Regions from separate parts of the Lysinibacillus sp. IITD104 genome, predicted to be linked through region 2. Evidence: a T-box and tRNA genes for the amino acid it is inferred to sense, from the RefSeq annotation. Region 2 holds a T-box; the other holds one or more tRNA genes.
The links. A T-box is a leader RNA that pairs with one kind of tRNA and senses whether it is charged. The one in region 2 lies ahead of leuS (leucine--tRNA ligase), so its partner is inferred to be a tRNA-Leu.

Region 1: it encodes a tRNA-Leu, which carries the amino acid that the T-box ahead of leuS (leucine--tRNA ligase) is inferred to sense. The anticodon was not compared.

Annotation. Positions count from the first base shown of each region.
Region 1 covers NZ_JBAHYH020000001.1:551,389-560,799, reverse strand. The annotation lists gene rimI (ribosomal protein S18-alanine N-acetyltransferase) at 1-118, opposite strand, end outside; gene tsaB (tRNA (adenosine(37)-N6)-threonylcarbamoyltransferase complex dimerization subunit type 1 TsaB) at 111-818, opposite strand; gene tsaE (tRNA (adenosine(37)-N6)-threonylcarbamoyltransferase complex ATPase subunit type 1 TsaE) at 815-1,264, opposite strand; gene V1L66_RS02900 (hypothetical protein) at 1,446-1,784, opposite strand; tRNA gene V1L66_RS02895 (tRNA-Asp) at 2,251-2,326, opposite strand; gene V1L66_RS02890 (Xaa-Pro peptidase family protein) at 2,540-3,604, shown strand; tRNA gene V1L66_RS02885 (tRNA-Gly) at 3,810-3,883, opposite strand; tRNA gene V1L66_RS02880 (tRNA-Arg) at 3,898-3,974, opposite strand; tRNA gene V1L66_RS02875 (tRNA-Leu) at 3,993-4,078, opposite strand; tRNA gene V1L66_RS02870 (tRNA-Lys) at 4,145-4,217, opposite strand; tRNA gene V1L66_RS02865 (tRNA-Gln) at 4,233-4,307, opposite strand; tRNA gene V1L66_RS02860 (tRNA-Asp) at 4,313-4,388, opposite strand; tRNA gene V1L66_RS02855 (tRNA-Glu) at 4,416-4,487, opposite strand; tRNA gene V1L66_RS02850 (tRNA-Asn) at 4,489-4,565, opposite strand; gene V1L66_RS02845 (SprT family protein) at 4,656-5,117, opposite strand; gene V1L66_RS02840 (Tex family protein) at 5,185-7,356, opposite strand; gene sigB (RNA polymerase sigma factor SigB) at 7,492-8,277, opposite strand; gene rsbW (anti-sigma B factor RsbW) at 8,255-8,725, opposite strand; gene V1L66_RS02825 (STAS domain-containing protein) at 8,725-9,057, opposite strand; gene V1L66_RS02820 (PP2C family protein-serine/threonine phosphatase) at 9,121-9,411, opposite strand, start outside.
Region 2 covers NZ_JBAHYH020000001.1:1,188,262-1,197,672, forward strand. The annotation lists gene V1L66_RS06125 (sodium:alanine symporter family protein) at 1-918, shown strand, start outside; gene V1L66_RS06130 (class I SAM-dependent methyltransferase) at 985-1,560, opposite strand; gene V1L66_RS06135 (TIGR01212 family radical SAM protein) at 1,557-2,513, opposite strand; gene V1L66_RS06140 (MFS transporter) at 2,739-3,917, shown strand; gene V1L66_RS06145 (helix-turn-helix transcriptional regulator) at 4,065-4,412, shown strand; gene V1L66_RS06150 (sulfate permease) at 4,469-6,211, shown strand; T-box leader at 6,277-6,487, shown strand; gene leuS (leucine--tRNA ligase) at 6,574-8,991, shown strand; gene V1L66_RS06160 (NupC/NupG family nucleoside CNT transporter) at 9,117-9,411, opposite strand, start outside.

The sequences.
Region 1 (9,411 bases), 640 kb from region 2:
GCACTTCATAGTAAAAGGAATCCAACGTCCAAGGTACAGGAAATGAAGCTACTTCAATTTCATAAACTGCTGGTACATCATCAGAAACCATTTTACGATAAGTTACATCACTACTCATGTTCTTTCTCCTTTTGTTCTTTCAGCCAATTTGCTTCAGCCTCTGCAATTCGTTTATATTGTGGGACAAAGTGATGAGTAGCTTCAACACTCGGTAACTCCACTTTAGTTCCTACACGAATAACTTCCGTTGCACGTGGCAAGTCAAGACTAAAAGGTGCACGCAAAGCGTTATCACCAAGCTCTTCTACGATGTTATCCCAAAAAATGCCCACATCTGTTCCTACAAATAAAACAGGTGCATCTAATGCCCTTAAACGTTCTAATAAATCAGCGATATGTGCATGATGATCTTCCACAAGAGCCTCTAGTGTCATTCCTTGATAAACAGCTGTATAAACATTGTCTCTTCTTGCATCAAAAATTGGACAAATGAATCCATTATAAAGGGTAGCATTTGCAGCTAATGCTTTTAAGCTAGAGACGCCAACTAAAGGTATCTGTAATGTCCAAGCTAGGGTTTTCGCTAATGTCACACCTATGCGGACACCTGTATACGAACCTGGACCTTCAGACACCGCAATCACATCCAAGTCGCCTGCCTTTAAGCCTGCTCTTGCTAATATTTCTTCGATAGCGGGCATCGCGCCAGCAGAATGCGTTAATTTTATATTTTGCACCATCTCGGCTACCACTTTTCCATCCCTCACAATAGCAACGGAAAGTGGTGTATTCGCTGTTTCTATTCCTAACCAAATCATTTCATTAGCTCCTCACATAGCGCCTTATAGCGTTCCCCAGTAGGTATTAACACAAAACGTCGTTCATTATCTCCGATTCGGTAAATCTCTATCGCTAATCGATTCTGTGGCAAATCCTGTTCAATTAAATGCGCCCACTCTACCACTGATACTGCATCTCCATAAAATAATTCATCCCAACCAAGGTCCTCGTCACTTTCAGCCAGACGATATACATCTAAATGATTGAAGGGTAAACGTCCTTCATACTGTTTAACAATCGTAAATGTTGGACTGTTGACTGTTCTCTTCACACCAAGCCCCTTTGCTAAGGCCTTCGTAAACGTTGTCTTGCCTGCGCCCAAATCTCCTTCTAATGTAATCGTATCTTGAGCTTCTAGTAAATTGGCAAGTGCCATAGCAAAACGTTCTGTATCATCAACTGAATTCATGATTATTTCATACATTCTCATTTTTCCTCTCATCACTACATTACCTCTAGTTTACCTAAACTAGCGAAAATGTTCAAAGCATCCAATATCATTTATATCCTACTTAGAATGTCGTCGTTAAAAAGCCTAATTCAATACATAGGTTGCTTATTTAAATGAAAAAACACGTCTTCATTTACGAAGACGTGACAACGATTTATCTTTTTGAATGACCTTTCACTGCTATGATTTCTTTGCCAACTAGTTTATCATCCTTAAATTTCACTATATAGGCCTGTGTCATCAAGATTTCATCATTCCAACGATATTCATTATTTTTGATCTTTTTACCTGCGCCGCCTGCTGCTTTTACTACCTCAATATATGACATATCATTTTTTAATTTCTCAAATTCTACTTCGTTCATATTTTTTTGCCAGTGATACGCATTTGATTCTTCAATCTCTATAATAGGATCTCCACAGCCTACCATCATTATCATGGAACCAATAAGCAAAGGTAAATAAATACTTTTAAAAGAATAATCTTTGCTCATATAAACACCTCCGTAGCCAATCCGATTACTTCTACTTTTTACCCTTAATCTTTATATTAGAAACACATCTAATTTTACCTTATAGAAACGCTATCATTTATCGGTAATTTTTACTATTTTTAGATAATGTTAAATAAATACAAATAATTATATTTATGTAAATAATATCAATTATTTCACGAAGATTAAGCCATTTTTTAGACACGATTGAGATGCTTTTAGGGAAATAGATGTTGTTTATGAAATAATAAAGGGAGGTTGGTCTCAAATACTTCACAGATTGTTATACTTTTAGCCCCTTTGTTTCTAATAGGCGAGGTTGATCCTTTAGGAGTTATTCATTTGTCATAAAATTTCTACTTAGGTTTCCTAATAAGCTCCTGAATGATGAATTGGTTCCATACTCCGATAAAATATAAAAAGTCCTTATGATGTAAAATCATAAGGACTGTAATATCAATTTAAATGGCGGTCCCGACCGGGATCGAACCGGCGATCTCCTGCGTGACAGGCAGGCATGTTAACCGCTACACCACGGGACCTCTTTAAGACATTTATAAATATATCATAGAAAACATAGATATGCAATATCTATTTTTATATTTTCCTTTAATATATTTTCTAACACTCTCTTAACTAGAAATAGAACTTATCTTGTAATGAATTTCCTATACAATCAACTTCTTAATTTTATATAAGCTCTAAACATAATGCATATTTTGCAGTATATTTAACTTTAAAGGGGGAAATGTAACATGTCAAAATTAGAGCAATTACAAGCAGCCTTACAGCTACACGAAACCGATGCAATTATTATTACAAATGCTCAAAATCGTCGCTATCTAACCGGTTTTACAGGTAGTGCAGGTACAGTTATCGTAACGAAGACGCGCGCACTTTTATTAGTAGACTTCCGCTATACACAGCAAGCAACAAATCAATGTGACACCTTTGAAGTACTCGAGATTGATCGCAACCGTTTATATGAAACCATTCAGGAAATTTTTGAACAGGAATCAATTCAAACAGTTGGTTTTGAGCAACTTCATGTTACTTATTACAGCTATCAATTCATGAAAAGCAAATTGACAGCCATATTAAAACCAATGCCTACTATTGTAGAAGATTTACGGATGATTAAAACGCCAGAGGAAATTGAAATAATTAAAAAAGCAGCATGGATTTCTGATGAGGCATTTAATCATATTCTGACATTCATCAAACCTGGTATTTCAGAACTTGAGATAGCCTATGAATTAGAGTCTCATATGCGCAAAAATGGTGCAACGGGTGCAGCCTTCGATATGATTATTGCTTCTGGCCATCGCTCAGCACTCCCACATGGCGTAGCATCCTCTAAAATAGTGGAGCAAGGTGATATGCTGACAATGGATTTTGGTGCTTACTATCAAGGCTATCGTTCTGATATGACAAGAACGATTGCTGTTGGAGAACCATTAGAGCAATTAAAAGAAGTATATCAAATAGTCCATTATGCCTTACAACATGCCCTTTCCAATATCAAACCTGGTATTACTGGACAAGAGGCAGATCGTTATACACGAGACTACATTACTGCAAAGGGATATGGACAAAATTACGGACATGGTACAGGACATGGCATAGGCTTAGATATCCATGAAAATATATTTATGTCTACCATATGTAAAGACATTTTAGAAGAGAATATGGTACTGACAGTAGAACCGGGTATTTATATACCGAATGTAGGTGGTGTTCGTATCGAGGATGATATTATCGTTACAAAAGAAGGCGTTGAAGTCATTACCCACTCTCCTAGAGAACTTATTATTTTATAGACATTTTAAAGAGTAATTACAATGACTGTAATTACTCTTTTCATTAATATAAAAAAACAGTCAGCACACAGCTGACTGTTTTATTATTAGCTACTAAAAACTTTATTGATTACGTTTTGCTTGTTCAGTTTTCAAGGTTCATATGTTATCAATTCAGACAACTATTCAAGTATATCATGCAACCAATCGGTTGTCAACACTTTTTTGGAGCGGGTGATGAGAATCGAACTCACGACATCAGCTTGGAAGGCTGAGGTTTTACCATTAAACTACACCCGCATATATTTTAAAATTGGCGCGCCCGGCAGGAGTCGAACCCACAACCTTCTGATCCGTAGTCAGACGCTCTATCCAATTGAGCTACGGGCGCATATAAAATTGATTGACTTGGTGCGGCCGAGAGGACTTGAACCTCCACGGGGTTGCCCCCACTAGGCCCTCAACCTAGCGCGTCTGCCGTTCCGCCACGACCGCATTCGATTAGTAACTTTCTCATTATACTACGATAATTCAAAAAGTCAACTCTTTTTCTTAAAGAGATGAGCCATGAAGGACTCGAACCTTCGACCCTCTGATTAAAAGTCAGATGCTCTACCAACTGAGCTAATGGCTCGAATTAAGAAATGAATGGCTGGGGTACTAGGATTCGAACCTAGGCATGACGGAATCAAAATCCGTTGCCTTACCGCTTGGCTATACCCCAATAAGTGGCGGTCCCGACCGGGATCGAACCGGCGATCTCCTGCGTGACAGGCAGGCATGTTAACCGCTACACCACGGGACCAAAATATTTACATTAAATTATGAAAAATGACCCCTACGGGATTCGAACCCGTGTTACCGCCGTGAAAGGGCGGTGTCTTAACCACTTGACCAAGGGGCCATGGCTCCGAAGGCAGGACTCGAACCTGCGACAACCTGATTAACAGTCAGGTGCTACTACCAACTGAGCTACTTCGGAATAATGTATGTTAGTTGTTGTCGTTATCTTGTCGACTTTTACTATTATAGGGACAACACAACAAAACGTCAACTATTTTTAAAAGTTTTTTTATTCCACTAATTTTAATTTCCCCAAACACTTACTACAACAATACTTTTCAACATTCATTTTTATTTTCCGTACATATAACTGGTGGCAATTAACACAAGTATATGTATAGCGTCGTCGGTGTTTTTTAATTGTAGCTTTAGGGGAATGTAGAACTGAGCAAAATCGCGGGGCATCTACTTTCCTTAATAATTCTCTAAAATCTTTATCTCGATGCTGATACCCTTTCCCTTCAATATGTAGATGATAATGGCATAATTCGTGTAAAATAATACCTTGAACTTCTTCCAAACCGTATAACTCATAGGCTTTAGGATTAATCTCAATATTATGAGATTGTAAAAGATATCGTCCTCCCGTTGAACGTAATCTTGCATTAAAATAGGCTTGATGAAGAAAAGGTCTCTGAAAGCTTTTCAAAGATAAGCGACGAACAAGCTCTTGTAATTCTTGATTGTCCATAGTAATCACCTCTAACAACAAGAATACCACACTGCGTAGTATAGACAGTGTGGTGAAAATTTAGTACTCAAACTAATGCTTGATTTTTAGGTGGAAGCATCGTTAAAGAGATACGACCTTTCGTTACATCTATTTGTTCAACCCAGACAGTTACAATATCCCCAAGCGCTACAACTTCCAATGGATGCTTAATACGTTTGTTTTGGAGTTTAGAAATATGCACAAGTCCATCTTGCTTCACGCCAATGTCAACAAATGCGCCGAAATCTACTACATTTCTTACCGTACCCTGCAATTCCATACCTACTTTTAAATCTTCCATTTTCAATACATCAGTCTTAAGCAATGGTTGTGGGAATGCATCACGTGGGTCGCGACTAGGTTTCATTAAAGTATCCACGATGTCTTGAATTGTCACAACTCCTACTCCGAGCACATCACTTAACTTTTTGATATTTAGTGCTGCAATAGCTTCCTCTGCCTTCTGTGTCCCTAACTCTTTTTTATCTATTTGAGCCTCTGCTAATATTTGCTCAGCAAGATCATAGCTCTCAGGATGAATACCTGTAGCATCAAACGGATTTTTTGCTTCTGGGACACGTAGGAAACCAATAGCCTGTTCATACGTTTTGGCACCTAACCTTGGGATCTTCTTTAATTGCGCACGTGTAGTAAATTGACCATTTTCCTCTCGCGTCTTCACGATATTCTCTGCAACAGTTTTTGATAAACCAGAAACGTATTGTAAGAGTGATGATGAAGCCGTATTTACATCAACACCAACTTGGTTAACAGCTGTTTCTACTATAAAAGTTAGCGATTCATTTAATTTTTTTTGAGAAACATCATGCTGATATTGACCTACTCCCACCGCTTTTGGTTCAATTTTCACTAACTCTGATAAAGGATCCTGTAAGCGGCGTGCAATGGAGACAGCACTACGTTGTTCAACCTGTAAATCAGGAAATTCTGCACGTGCAATATCAGACGCTGAATAAACAGATGCTCCCGCTTCATTGACAATCACATAAGCTATGTCAGTAGTAAGCTCGTTTAATACATCTGCGATAAATTGTTCTGTTTCTCGAGATGCTGTACCATTCCCAATGGCAATTATACTTATTGGATACTTTGCCAAAATTCCTTTCACAGTAGCTTTCGATTTTGCCACATCTGGTTTAGGTGGATGTGGATAAATAGCTGTAACCTCAAGCATTTTCCCATTTTCATCTACAACCGCTAGCTTACAACCTGTACGGTAAGCTGGGTCAACCCCTAAAACATACTTCCCTTTCATAGGTGGCTGTAGTAATAAGTTACGTAAATTTTCAGAGAAAATATGAATAGCCTGTGCCTCAGCTTTTTCTGTAAGCTCGTTTCGTAATTCCCTTTCAATTGAAGGCTGAATTAAGCGCTTGTACGAATCCTCGATTGCTAGTTTCACTTCTGCAATAGCAGGAGAGGAACCAGTTGCTGGAATCCATTCTTTCCACATAATCATTAATACTCGGTCCACCGGTACATGAATAGAAACCTTTAATATCTCTTCTTTTTCCCCTCGATTTATCGCTAAAATACGGTGCGGCACAATGCGATTAACAGGCTCCTCATATTCGTAATACATTTCAAAAACATTTTTTTCATCGATTTCAGAATTTTTCACAGACGTAACAAGGATGCCATCCTTCCATGAATAAGCACGAATTTTTTCACGGATAGAGGCATCGTCCGCAAAACGTTCTGCTAATATATCTCGAGCTCCCATCAGGGCTTCTTCAGGATTAGCAACTTGTTCATTATCCACAAAATCAATAGCTAATTGCTCTAATGCATCATTACTAAATGCTAATAGGAGATCTGCAAGAGGCTCTAAACCTTTCTCTTTTGCAATCGTCGCCTTTGTACGTCGTTTTTGCTTATAAGGTCTATATAAATCCTCAACACGTTGTAAGATTGTTGCAGAAAGAATAGCCTGTTCTAATTCTGGTGTAAGCTTTTCTTGCTCTTGGATTAATCGTATAACTTCTTCTTTTCGTTGTTCAAGTTGCTGTATGTAGTGATAACGATCTTCTACAGCCTTAATTTGCACCTCATCAAGTGATCCTGTAACCTCTTTTCGATAGCGCGCAATAAATGGTACCGTATTTCCCTCTTCTAATAATTTGATAACAGCTTCTACTTGCCCTGGTTTGACTGCTACATCTTTTGCAATGAGCTGTAACATTTGCCTTTGCTCCACATCATCACTACCTTTTTCTTTTCATTTTACCATTACACTTTACTAAAAATGCAAAAAAATAGTCTACTCAGACGAATATGAGTAGACTATTTTCATTCATTTTAAAGGTATTCTTCACTAAATACCTCCGAAAGATTAGAGCGAAACACCGCCACTTGCTAGAATAGCCTCTTGTAATTTCTTTATTGCTTTCCTTTGTATCCTAGATACATGCATTTGAGAAATCCCTAATCGTTCTCCAGCTTCTTTTTGACTAAGTTGCTCTAGATATGTAAGCTGAATAATTTGCTTTTCTCTCTCATTCAATACAACCAGTGCATCCGAAACAATCATTCGTTTATTGGTCATTTCATAGCCATCGTCTTCTCTGCCCAAAATATCGAATAACGTCACTGTGCTACCGTCAGAATCTGATTCTATTGAATGGTCCATAGAAAGAGCTTGATAACTACGGCTCATTTCCATAGCTTCTAGTACCTCTTCCTCTGCTACTTCTAATCGTTCAGCAATATCTTTAATGGATGGAGAACGCTGCAATTCAATTGTCAGCGCCTCCACGGTTGATTTAATCCTCGGCCCAAGTTCCTTTATTCGTCTAGGCACATGAACATCCCATGTTTTATCACGTAAAAAACGTTTGATTTCCCCAACAATTGTTGGCACGGCAAATGCTTCAAAACTACGACCAACATTCGGATCAAAACGTCTTATTGCACCTAACAATCCCAGCATCCCTACTTGAACAATATCATCATAATAAGATTTACCATTCGAATATTTACGAGCTATAGATTCAACTAGATATCGATAATGAATCACTAAATTGGTTTGTGCTTCATCATCCTCTGTTGACTGGTACAATTCAATCCACTTTAGTACATCTTCTTTGGATGAAGATTTATGTAGTGATTCTTTCGACATTTTTCTCCACCTGCTCCCTAGTGACATACTTTGTCATGAAGACAGTTACGCCACCATCGTTATTGATCATCACCTCATCCATCAAAGTTTCCATTAAATAAAGTCCCAAACCACCTTCTCTTAGCCCTGCAATACTTTCTTCAGGATGATACGGCCCAATCTTAGACTTAATCTCTTCAAAATTAAAACTATTGCCGTAATCCGCAATCATCATTTCCATTTTATTGTCGTACAGCGCACAGCCGATGACAATTTCACCCTCTTCTTCGTCTTTATAAGCATGGTGAACAACATTTGTCACAGCCTCACTCGCTGCAATTTTTAAATCTTCAATATCATCATAATTAAAGCCAATCCTACTTGCTAAGCCCGAGACAGTTAATCGAATGACACTGACAAATTGCGGTTTAGCAGGAACTCTAATTTCAATATAGTCAAATTCCTTCATTATCTTAATTCCACCTTTTTATCAGTTTCGATATCCATCAAATCACTAAGACCAGTAATTTCAAATAATCTTTGTAACCTATTCGATAAACCAACGAGCTTTACTTTTCCATTTTCACGTAATGCTCTTTTATAAAAGGCAACAAAAATCCCAAGCCCTGTACTATCCATGTAATTTACCTTTGATAGATCAAGCTCAATTTCTAAACCCTCTGTAATCTTTACAGCTTCTAATTCGTCTCGTAATCCTGAAGCAGTAAACGTATCAATCTCACCCTCAACAAAGCCAAATAATTTATGATCAATTTCTTTAAAATGTATCGTTACGTCCATATAGCACACCTCCACCATATTTGTTAGACTATTTTCTCTACCCTGTTCAATTTAAACTTAAACCTATTTTTTTAAAATAACTACAGTAAAATCATCAAATAGTTTAAAATTTTGCACTCTCTCTATTTCCTTATAAAGGAGCTGACACAATTGCTGGGCAGATAAATGTCTATTTTCTTTTATTAAAGTTGTGATTACCTCTCGCGAATTTAATTCTTCTTTCACTCTAAATTCTGTCACACCGTCGGTCATCATAATAATCAAATCATTCTCTTCTAACACAATTTCATGAAACGTATAGTTTGTTTCAGACAATACACCCAATAGTAGACCTTTAGCCTCTAAGGTAAAGAA
Region 2 (9,411 bases):
ATTGCAAATGCAGCCCAAATCATTGTACCTTTTATGGCATTAGCATACATCATTATGGCTATTATCATTATTGTTATGAATATCTCTGAAGTACCAACAGTATTTGCATTGATTTTCTCAAGTGCCTTTGGTGCCCAAGAGATTTTTGGGGGCATTATTGGTTCTGCCATTGCTTGGGGTGTTAAACGTGGAATTTATTCCAATGAAGCTGGTCAAGGAACGGGTGCTCACCCTGCAGCAGCAGCGGAAGTATCGCATCCTGCTAAGCAAGGAATTGTTCAAGCGGCGTCTGTGTATATTGATACATTACTAATTTGTTCTGCTACGGCATTTATGATTTTATTTACAGGTATGTACAATGTACAAGATGAAAAGGCAGCTGAAGGAGCAGATCCATTTATCCATATTGGACAATTTAATAGTGGTGGATTAGCAGGCGATGAGCAAATGACCTTTGCGAAAAGTATTGAAGCAGGTGCAGCCTATACACAATATGCAGTTGACTCATCATTACCTGGCTTTGGTGCTCCATTTGTAGCCATTGCGTTATTCTTCTTTGCCTTTACAACAATTATGGCTTACTACTATATTGCAGAGACAAATGTCGCTTATTTATTTAGAGGTAGCACAGAAAAGATTTTCATTTGGATTGCAAAGATTGCTATTTTAGTTGCAGCCTTCTATGGTACAATCCGTACGTCTGGTCTAGCATGGGCAATGGGAGATGTAGGTCTTGGTCTAATGGTTTGGATTAACGTTCTGGCTATTTTAATTATTATGAAACCAGCTATTGTTGCATTAAAAGATTACGAGAAACAGAAAAAAGAAGGAAAAGATCCAGTCTTTGATCCTCGTAAACTAGGCATTAAAGGTGCAGATTTCTGGGTTGAATATAATGAAAAACGTAATAATAAATAGATAAAGTGCAAGGCGATCAGCTAGTTTACTAGTTGGTCGCCTTTTAGCTTGTCCTCAACAATACTATTAAATAGGGTATTCTTTCATTTTTTCTAATGCAATGACGAAAGGCGGATCATTTTGTTGATTAAGAAATGCATATTTTAAGACATGGACATATTTTTGCGGAAGTTGACTTACATAATCAATGACCTTATCACGTTCTTCTTTTCCACCTGGATGACCATGATAAATAACAAGAACAATCAATCCTCCCACTTTTAAGAGCTTTAATATATTTTCAATAGCTTGGATTGTTGTATGAGGCCTTGTAATAATATCATGGTTGCTGCCAGGTAAATAGCCGAGATTGAAGATAGCTGCAGCTACTGGCTTGTGTACATATTGCATGACTTCCTCATGCCCTTTATTTAAAACGACTGCCCGATGTTCTAAACCATGATCTAAAAGTCGAAGGAGTGTCGCATCAACCGCCTCTTTTTGGACATCAAAGGCATAAACTTGTCCTTCATCCCCAACAAGCTGTGCCAGAAATAATGTGTCATGACCGTTTCCTGCAGTCGCATCAACCGCCGTATCTCCCTCTTCTATACTATCTTTTAATAACTGCTGGGCATATTGTAAAACACGTTGTAATTTCATTTCGTAACCTCTGCCTTATACAACTTCCCTTGCCAACTAACTCGACGTTCAAGCTCAGCGTCAATACCATTCAACACTTCCCATTTATTGACACTCCACATTGGTCCAATCATTAAATCAATCGGTCCATCGCCTGTAATACGATGAATGACCATTTCAGGTGGTAGGATTTCTAATTGGTCTGCTACTAGTTTTGTATACACATCTTGGTCTAAAAATTCTAGCATACCTTTTTCATATTGCTTCACCATAGGCGTTCCTTTTAATAGATGAAGTAAGTGGATTTTAATGCCTTGGACATCTAATTGTGCAACTGCGCGTGCCGTTTCCATCATCATGTCATAGTCTTCGAGAGGCAATCCGTTAATGATATGTGAGCAAACTCGAATGCCATGCTTACGCAATTTTTCAACGCCTTCCACATACGTTGCATAATCATGGGCGCGATTAATAAGATTGGCAGTTTTCTCATGCACCGTTTGAAGACCTAGCTCAATCCATAAATATGTTCGCTCATTTAATTCTGCTAAATATTCGACAACATCATCTGGTAAACAATCAGGACGAGTAGCAATAGAAAGACCTACTACACCTTCTTGCGCCAAAGCTGCTTCAAATTTTTCTTTTAAAACTGGCAGCGGGGCATGTGTATTTGTGTAGGCTTGGAAATAAGCCATGTATTTGCCATCCTTCCATTTCTGATGCATTTTGTCTCGGATTTCAGCAAATTGAACATCAATTGGATCTACCTTATTGCCAGCAAAATCACCAGAACCTGCAGCACTACAAAATGTACAGCCACCAAAAGCGACTGTGCCGTCACGGTTAGGGCAATCAAAGCCTGCATCTAACGCCACTTTAAATACTTTATGACCAAATTGGTCACGTAAATAGCGATTCCATGTATAGTATCTTTTCCCCTCTGAGGGAAAAGGAAAATTTGTCTCTGTCATTTATTTCACTCCTCTAACGCTCTATTCTATCATGTGCTTTTCGTTCCGTCATGGGGGAAGGGTATTATCATGTTATGGATGCAGAAAAATGGTAAGAAACAAAAATAAAAACGAATGAAAATAGGGTAGAAGTCTTGTAAAAAAGGTAAAATTATTTTCCTTGTGCTTTTAAGTATTTCAGCATACACTAACTATTTAGAGAAGCGAAATAATGGAGGTCATCCTATGCCAAAACGTGTTTGGTTTTTAATTATCGGAATGCTTGTGAACACAACAGGCAACTCTTTTTTATGGCCTTTGAATGCCATTTATATGCATGATTATTTAGGCAAATCTTTAGCAATGGCTGGTTTTGTCTTAATGCTGAATTCTGCTGCTGGAGTATTAGGTAATCTATTAGGTGGTTACTTATTTGATAGAATTGGTGGCTATAAAGCTATTATGCTTGGCATCCTGTTAACGATTGCTTCATTAATTGGCTTAACAATTTGGCACGGCTGGCCACATTATGTGTGGTTTTTAACGATACTAGGCTTTAGTGGAGGCATTGTTTTCCCAGGTATGTTTGCCTTAGCTGGGGCTGCCTGGCCAGAAGGTGGACGTAAGGCTTTTAATACTATCTATTTAGCACAAAATGTCGGTGTTGCCGTAGGTCCTGCCCTTGCCGGTATTGTGGCAGATTATCAATTTGACTATGTGTTTAAAGTGAATTTAGGTATGTATATTTTATTCTTTTTCATTGCCTTATTTACATTTAAGCGTTTGGAAGTGGGCAGTATTGCACCTAAAAATGTCTTGAGCGAAAGTAAACGAATCGTAAACAAGGCACCTTTTTATGCTTTGTTAATAATTAGTGCATCCTCCGTTTTATGCTGGCTAGCATATTCTCAATGGAGTGCAACCATTTCATCCTATACACAAGATTTAGGGTTAGGATTAAAGCAATATAGCCTACTTTGGACAATAAATGGTCTTCTAATTGTCATTGGGCAACCACTCATTGCACCGCTCGTAAAGCGATGGGAACACAATTTAAAACGTCAATTAGTATTTGGTGTAACGCTGATTGCTCTTTCCTTTGGCATTATTGCCTTTGCAAACGATTTTAAAATGTTTGGAGCAGCGATGCTTGTCTTAACATTTGGCGAAATGTTTTATACGCCAGCATTACCAACGATTGCTAATCAATTGGCACCAAAAGGTCGACAAGGATTCTATCAGGGGATTATCAATAGTGCTGCTACTGGAGGACGGATGATTGGTCCACTATTTGGTGGTATTATGGTAGATCAATTTGGCATGATTCCTCTCGTTTTAACATTGGTGGTCATCGTACTATTGGCGATTATTCCATGTTTAACATACGATTATCCTTTAAAGAAGAACAAAATAGTAGCAGATTAATAATGTTGCAATCAAAGAGCAAAATCGAGTGTCAAGTCACTTGATTTTGTTCTTTTTTTATAGTAGATATTGAAAAATTGCTGTGACAGGATTACAATCATACATATTCAAATATTTGAATATGTAGTTATATGGAGGGGTTTTTTTATGGAAGAGGGCTTACAACAGTTTAAAGCGGATTTTTTCAAAGCATTAGCACATCCGTTACGCATCAGAATACTTGAACTCCTTGTAGATGGTCAGAAAAGTGTCAATGAGATTCAAGATTGCTTAGAGAAAGAGGGTTCCGCTGTTTCTCAGCAATTAAGTGTATTGCGTGCCAAAAATATTGTTTATGGGGTGAAGGAAGGAAAAAAAGTTTATTATTCTTTAAGTGACCCAATGATTGGTGCATTACTTGGGGTGGCAAAGGATATTTTTAATAACCATTTGGTTCATACCATTTCGAGATTAGAGGAAATGACAAATAATGAAGGTGACGAAGAGAATAAGTAAATCAATGATGATGAAAAATTGGGCTTTGCGTATTATTTCGAAGGGAAGATTTATCTATGAAGTCACTGTTTACAGGACGCTTTGAAGGGTATTCAGTTCATCATGTAAAAAAGGATTTATTGTCAGGGATTATTGTCGGAATCGTTGCTATTCCACTTGCCATGTCCTTTGCCATCGCATCAGGTGTGAAACCTGAATATGGGATTTATACGGCTTGCATTGCAGGTATTCTTATTTCTCTTTTTGGAGGTTCTAAATATCAAATAGGTGGGCCTACGGGGGCGTTTGTGCCAATTCTATTGGGGATTGTTCTTACCTATGGCTATGAAGATTTATTACTTGCGGGTTTAATGGCAGGGGTATTGCTTTGTATCATGGGCTTTTTTAAGCTAGGGACTTTAATTAAGTTTATTCCACGACCTGTAACAGTTGGCTTTACAGCAGGGATAGCAGTGATTATTTTTACAGGTCAAATCGCTAACTTTCTAGGGCTGACAAATGTTAAAAGGCATGAATATTTTATCGCCAACATACAGGAAATCATTAAGCAGCTAGGTACGACAAATACGTATAGTATTCTTACTGCTGTCGTATGCTTGGTGACAATAGTGATAACACCAAAGTTTTTTCCAAAGGTTCCTGGAGCATTAGCGGGTATTGTTGTCTCTACACTTATGGCAACTTTCCTCTTTTCAGGACAAGTTGCTACCATTGCAACGGCTTATGGTCAAATTCCTAATACATTACCTCATTTCGCCTTACCGAATATCACGCTCGAACGATTACAACAACTTATTGGTCCAGCGTTTGTTATTGCAATGCTAGGTGGTATTGAGTCTCTATTATCGGCAGTGGTGGCGGATGGGATGACAAATAGTAAGCATAACAGTAATCGTGAGCTAATTGGGCAGGGGATTGCTAATATTGTGACGCCTTTATTCGGTGGTATTCCAGCAACAGGCGCCATTGCACGCACAGCGACCAATATCAAAACAGGCGCAGTATCCCCTATGTCGGGTATCATTCATGGTGTGTTTGTTCTAATCACATTATTGTTATTAGCTCCATATGCATCTCATATTCCGTTAGCAAGCATGGCTCCGGTACTGATGGTCGTAGCTTGGAATATGAGTGAACGACATCATTTTTCACATATCGTAAAATTAAAATCAGGCGACTCACTGGTATTATTGATTACCTTTTTATTAACGGTATTCACTAGTCTTACATTAGCAGTTGAGGTAGGGCTTGTGCTGGCTGTGCTATTATTTGCGAAACGTATGAGTGAAAAGCTTGTTGTTACAAAAGTACTTCCGGATCATTCAAATAAAAGTGAGAAGGTACAGCCACATGTAGTGCATCAGCAGCATGATTGCCCGCAAATTAGTATGTACACAATTGAAGGGCCGTTGTTTTTTGGTGCTGCACAAATGTTTGAACAAACGATTGAAAGTACTTTGCATCAGCAACCAAGAGTTTTGATATTACGGATGGGGAAAGTGCCCTTTATGGATTCTACTGGAGAAGCATATTTTAACAATATCATAGAAAATTATAAAGCACAGGGCGGTACTATCTTGGTAACGGGTGTGCAAGGTGATTTAAAGGATGCTCTTCAACACAATGGTCTTTACGATAAAATAGGCGCGCAACATTTTTTTCAGCATACAGGAGAAGCAATTACAAAAGCTTTCCATTATTTGAACGCCAATCAATGTATTGGTTGTCAGCACTTTGCTTTTCATGAATGTCAGGATTTATCAAAGTCTAAGGAAGAAAAGGATTTAATTGTTCAGTAATGGGTAAGCTGTAAACAAAGGCTTGTGCTTTTCAATACTTTCCATTAGAATAAATGCAATATCATGTAAAGACTGTGATGAGGAATAGTAGATTTGTGGTTCTTTTTAGAGAGCTAGCGGTTGGTGGGAGCTAGTAAGAATGCAAATTGAACTCGCCTTCTGAGTCTGCCCGCGTGAAACAGCGTGTGTCGTTTCTTCCGCGTTAAGGAAGCTTGAGCCGAGTGTAATCACTAATTTGGGTGGTACCGCGGGAGTACAAATTCTCTCGTCCCTTCTATAAGAAAGGGGCGAGTTTTTTTATTTTTTAAATATTTTGTCAATTATGATGGAGAGCAGCACGATCAATCGAAGGAGGAAAAGAAATGAGTTTTAATCATGAACAAATTGAAAAAAAGTGGCAGCGATATTGGGCTGATAACAAAACATTTAAAACTGAAAATGAAACAGCAAAGCCTAAATTTTATGCATTAGATATGTTCCCATATCCATCTGGCGCAGGACTTCATGTTGGCCATCCAGAGGGGTATACGGCAACTGATATTCTATCACGCTTTAAACGTATGCAAGGCTATAATGTACTTCATCCAATGGGCTGGGATGCTTTTGGTTTACCAGCTGAGCAATATGCACTCGATACAGGGAATGATCCGGCTGAATTTACAGCTAAAAATATTGCGACATTTAAACGTCAAATTCAAGAGCTAGGCTTTAGCTATGATTGGGATCGTGAAATTAACACAACGGATCCAGAGTATTATAAATGGACACAATGGATTTTTATCCAGCTTTATAAAAAAGGCTTAGCTTATGTGGATGAAGTAGCTGTTAACTGGTGTCCAGCACTTGGCACGGTATTAGCTAACGAAGAAGTAATTGATGGGAAATCAGAGCGTGGTGGTCATCCTGTAGAACGCAGACCAATGAAGCAATGGATGCTTAAAATTACAGCCTATGCTGATCGTTTAATCGATGACTTAGAAGAAGTTGATTGGCCTGAGTCTATTAAAGATATGCAACGCAATTGGATTGGCCGTTCAGAAGGGGCTGAAGTGACATTTGCCATTGACGGTTCAGATCAAAACTTCACAGTTTTCACAACACGCCCTGATACATTGTTTGGTGCTACATACTGTGTGCTTGCACCAGAGCATAAATTAGTGGAACAAATTACAACAGCTGACCAACGCCAAGCTGTTGAGGCTTATTTAGAGAAAGTTAAAATGAAATCTGATCTAGAGCGTACAGATTTAGCGAAAGAAAAAACAGGCGTATTTACAGGTGCTTATGCAATAAATCCGATTAACGGTAAAAAAGTGCCGATTTGGATTGCTGATTATGTGTTAGTGTCTTATGGTACAGGTGCTATTATGGCGGTGCCAGCACATGATGAACGCGACTATGAATTCGCAACTGAATTTGGCTTAGACATCGTTCCTGTACTTGAAGGTGGAGATATCAGCAAAGAAGCATTTACAGGTGATGGTCAACATATTAACTCTGAATTCCTTAATGGCTTAAATAAAGCAGATGGCATTGCGAAAGCCATTGAATGGTTAGAGGAAAAAGGTGTAGGGGAGAAGAAAATTTCTTATCGTCTACGTGACTGGTTATTCTCCCGTCAACGTTATTGGGGTGAACCAATTCCAATGATTCATTGGGAAGATGGCACGATTACGCCAGTTCCAGAATCAGAATTACCATTAATGCTACCAAAAACAGATAATATCCGACCATCAGGTACAGGTGAATCACCATTAGCAAATATTGAAGAATGGGTAAATGTTGTCGATCCAGAGACAGGTAAAAAAGGACGTCGTGAAACAAATACAATGCCGCAGTGGGCAGGTTCGAGCTGGTACTTCCTACGCTATATCGACCCGACAAATACAGAGGCAATTGCAGACCCAGAGTTACTAAAACGCTGGTTACCAGTTGATATATATATTGGTGGTGCGGAGCATGCAGTATTGCATTTACTATACGCTCGCTTCTGGCATAAAGTTCTATATGATTTAGGCGTTGTGCATACAAAAGAGCCATTCCAAAAATTATTTAACCAGGGAATGATTCTAGGTGAAGGTAACGAGAAAATGTCTAAATCTAAGGGCAATGTCGTCAACCCAGATGAAATCATTACGTCACATGGTGCCGATACATTACGCTTATATGAAATGTTCATGGGCCCACTAGAGGCTTCTGTTGCATGGTCTACAAATGGTTTAGATGGAGCACGCCGCTTCTTAGACCGTATCTGGCGTCTATTTGTCAATGAAGAAGATGGCACAATTTCAGCAAAAATCCAAGTGTCTAACGATCAATCACTTGAAAAATCATACCACCAAACAGTGAAAAAAGTGACAGAGGATTATGAAGGCATCCGCTTTAACACAGCTATTTCACAAATGATGGTCTTTATTAATGATTGCTATAAAGCTGATGTGATTCCAACGGCTTATGCTGAAGGCTTTGTGAAAATGCTAGCACCAATCGCTCCGCATATTGCAGAAGAACTATGGCAACTATTAGGTCACAATTCAACACTTTCTTACGAGCAATGGCCAACCTATGATGAAGCAAAGCTTGTGGATGATGAAGTAGAAATTGCTGTACAGGTTGCTGGTAAAGTACGTGCGAAGATTGTTGTAGCAAAAGATGCGTCAAAAGAGGACATCGAAAAAGTAGCACTTGCTGATGAAAAGATTCAAGAATATATGGCAGGAAAGAGCTTAGTGAAAATCATCGTTATTCCAGGCAAACTTGTCAATATTGTCGTCAAATAAAGAGCTATAAAGTAAAAATGTACATTACTAAATTCAATTTTAGTAATGTACATTTTTTAATTTGGCGTTATATAAGCGATAAAATAAGGACTGCACCCATCTAACTGAGTGCAGTTCAATACAATTTAAATAATCAATCCCACAATAATAGCTGTTAGGATACTTACGAGTGTAGCACCGTACAACAACTTTAAGCCAAAGCGGGCAACGACATTACCTTGTCTTTCATTCAAACCTTTTACAGCTCCCGAAATAATACCGATGGATGAAAAGTTGGCAAAGGATACAAGGAATACAGAAATAATGCCTAGTGTACGTTCACTCATGGACGCTGAGACGTCGCCAAGGTTAATCATGGCAACGAATTCATTCGTTACTAATTTAGTTGCCATAATACCGCCAGCAGCCACAGCATCTGCC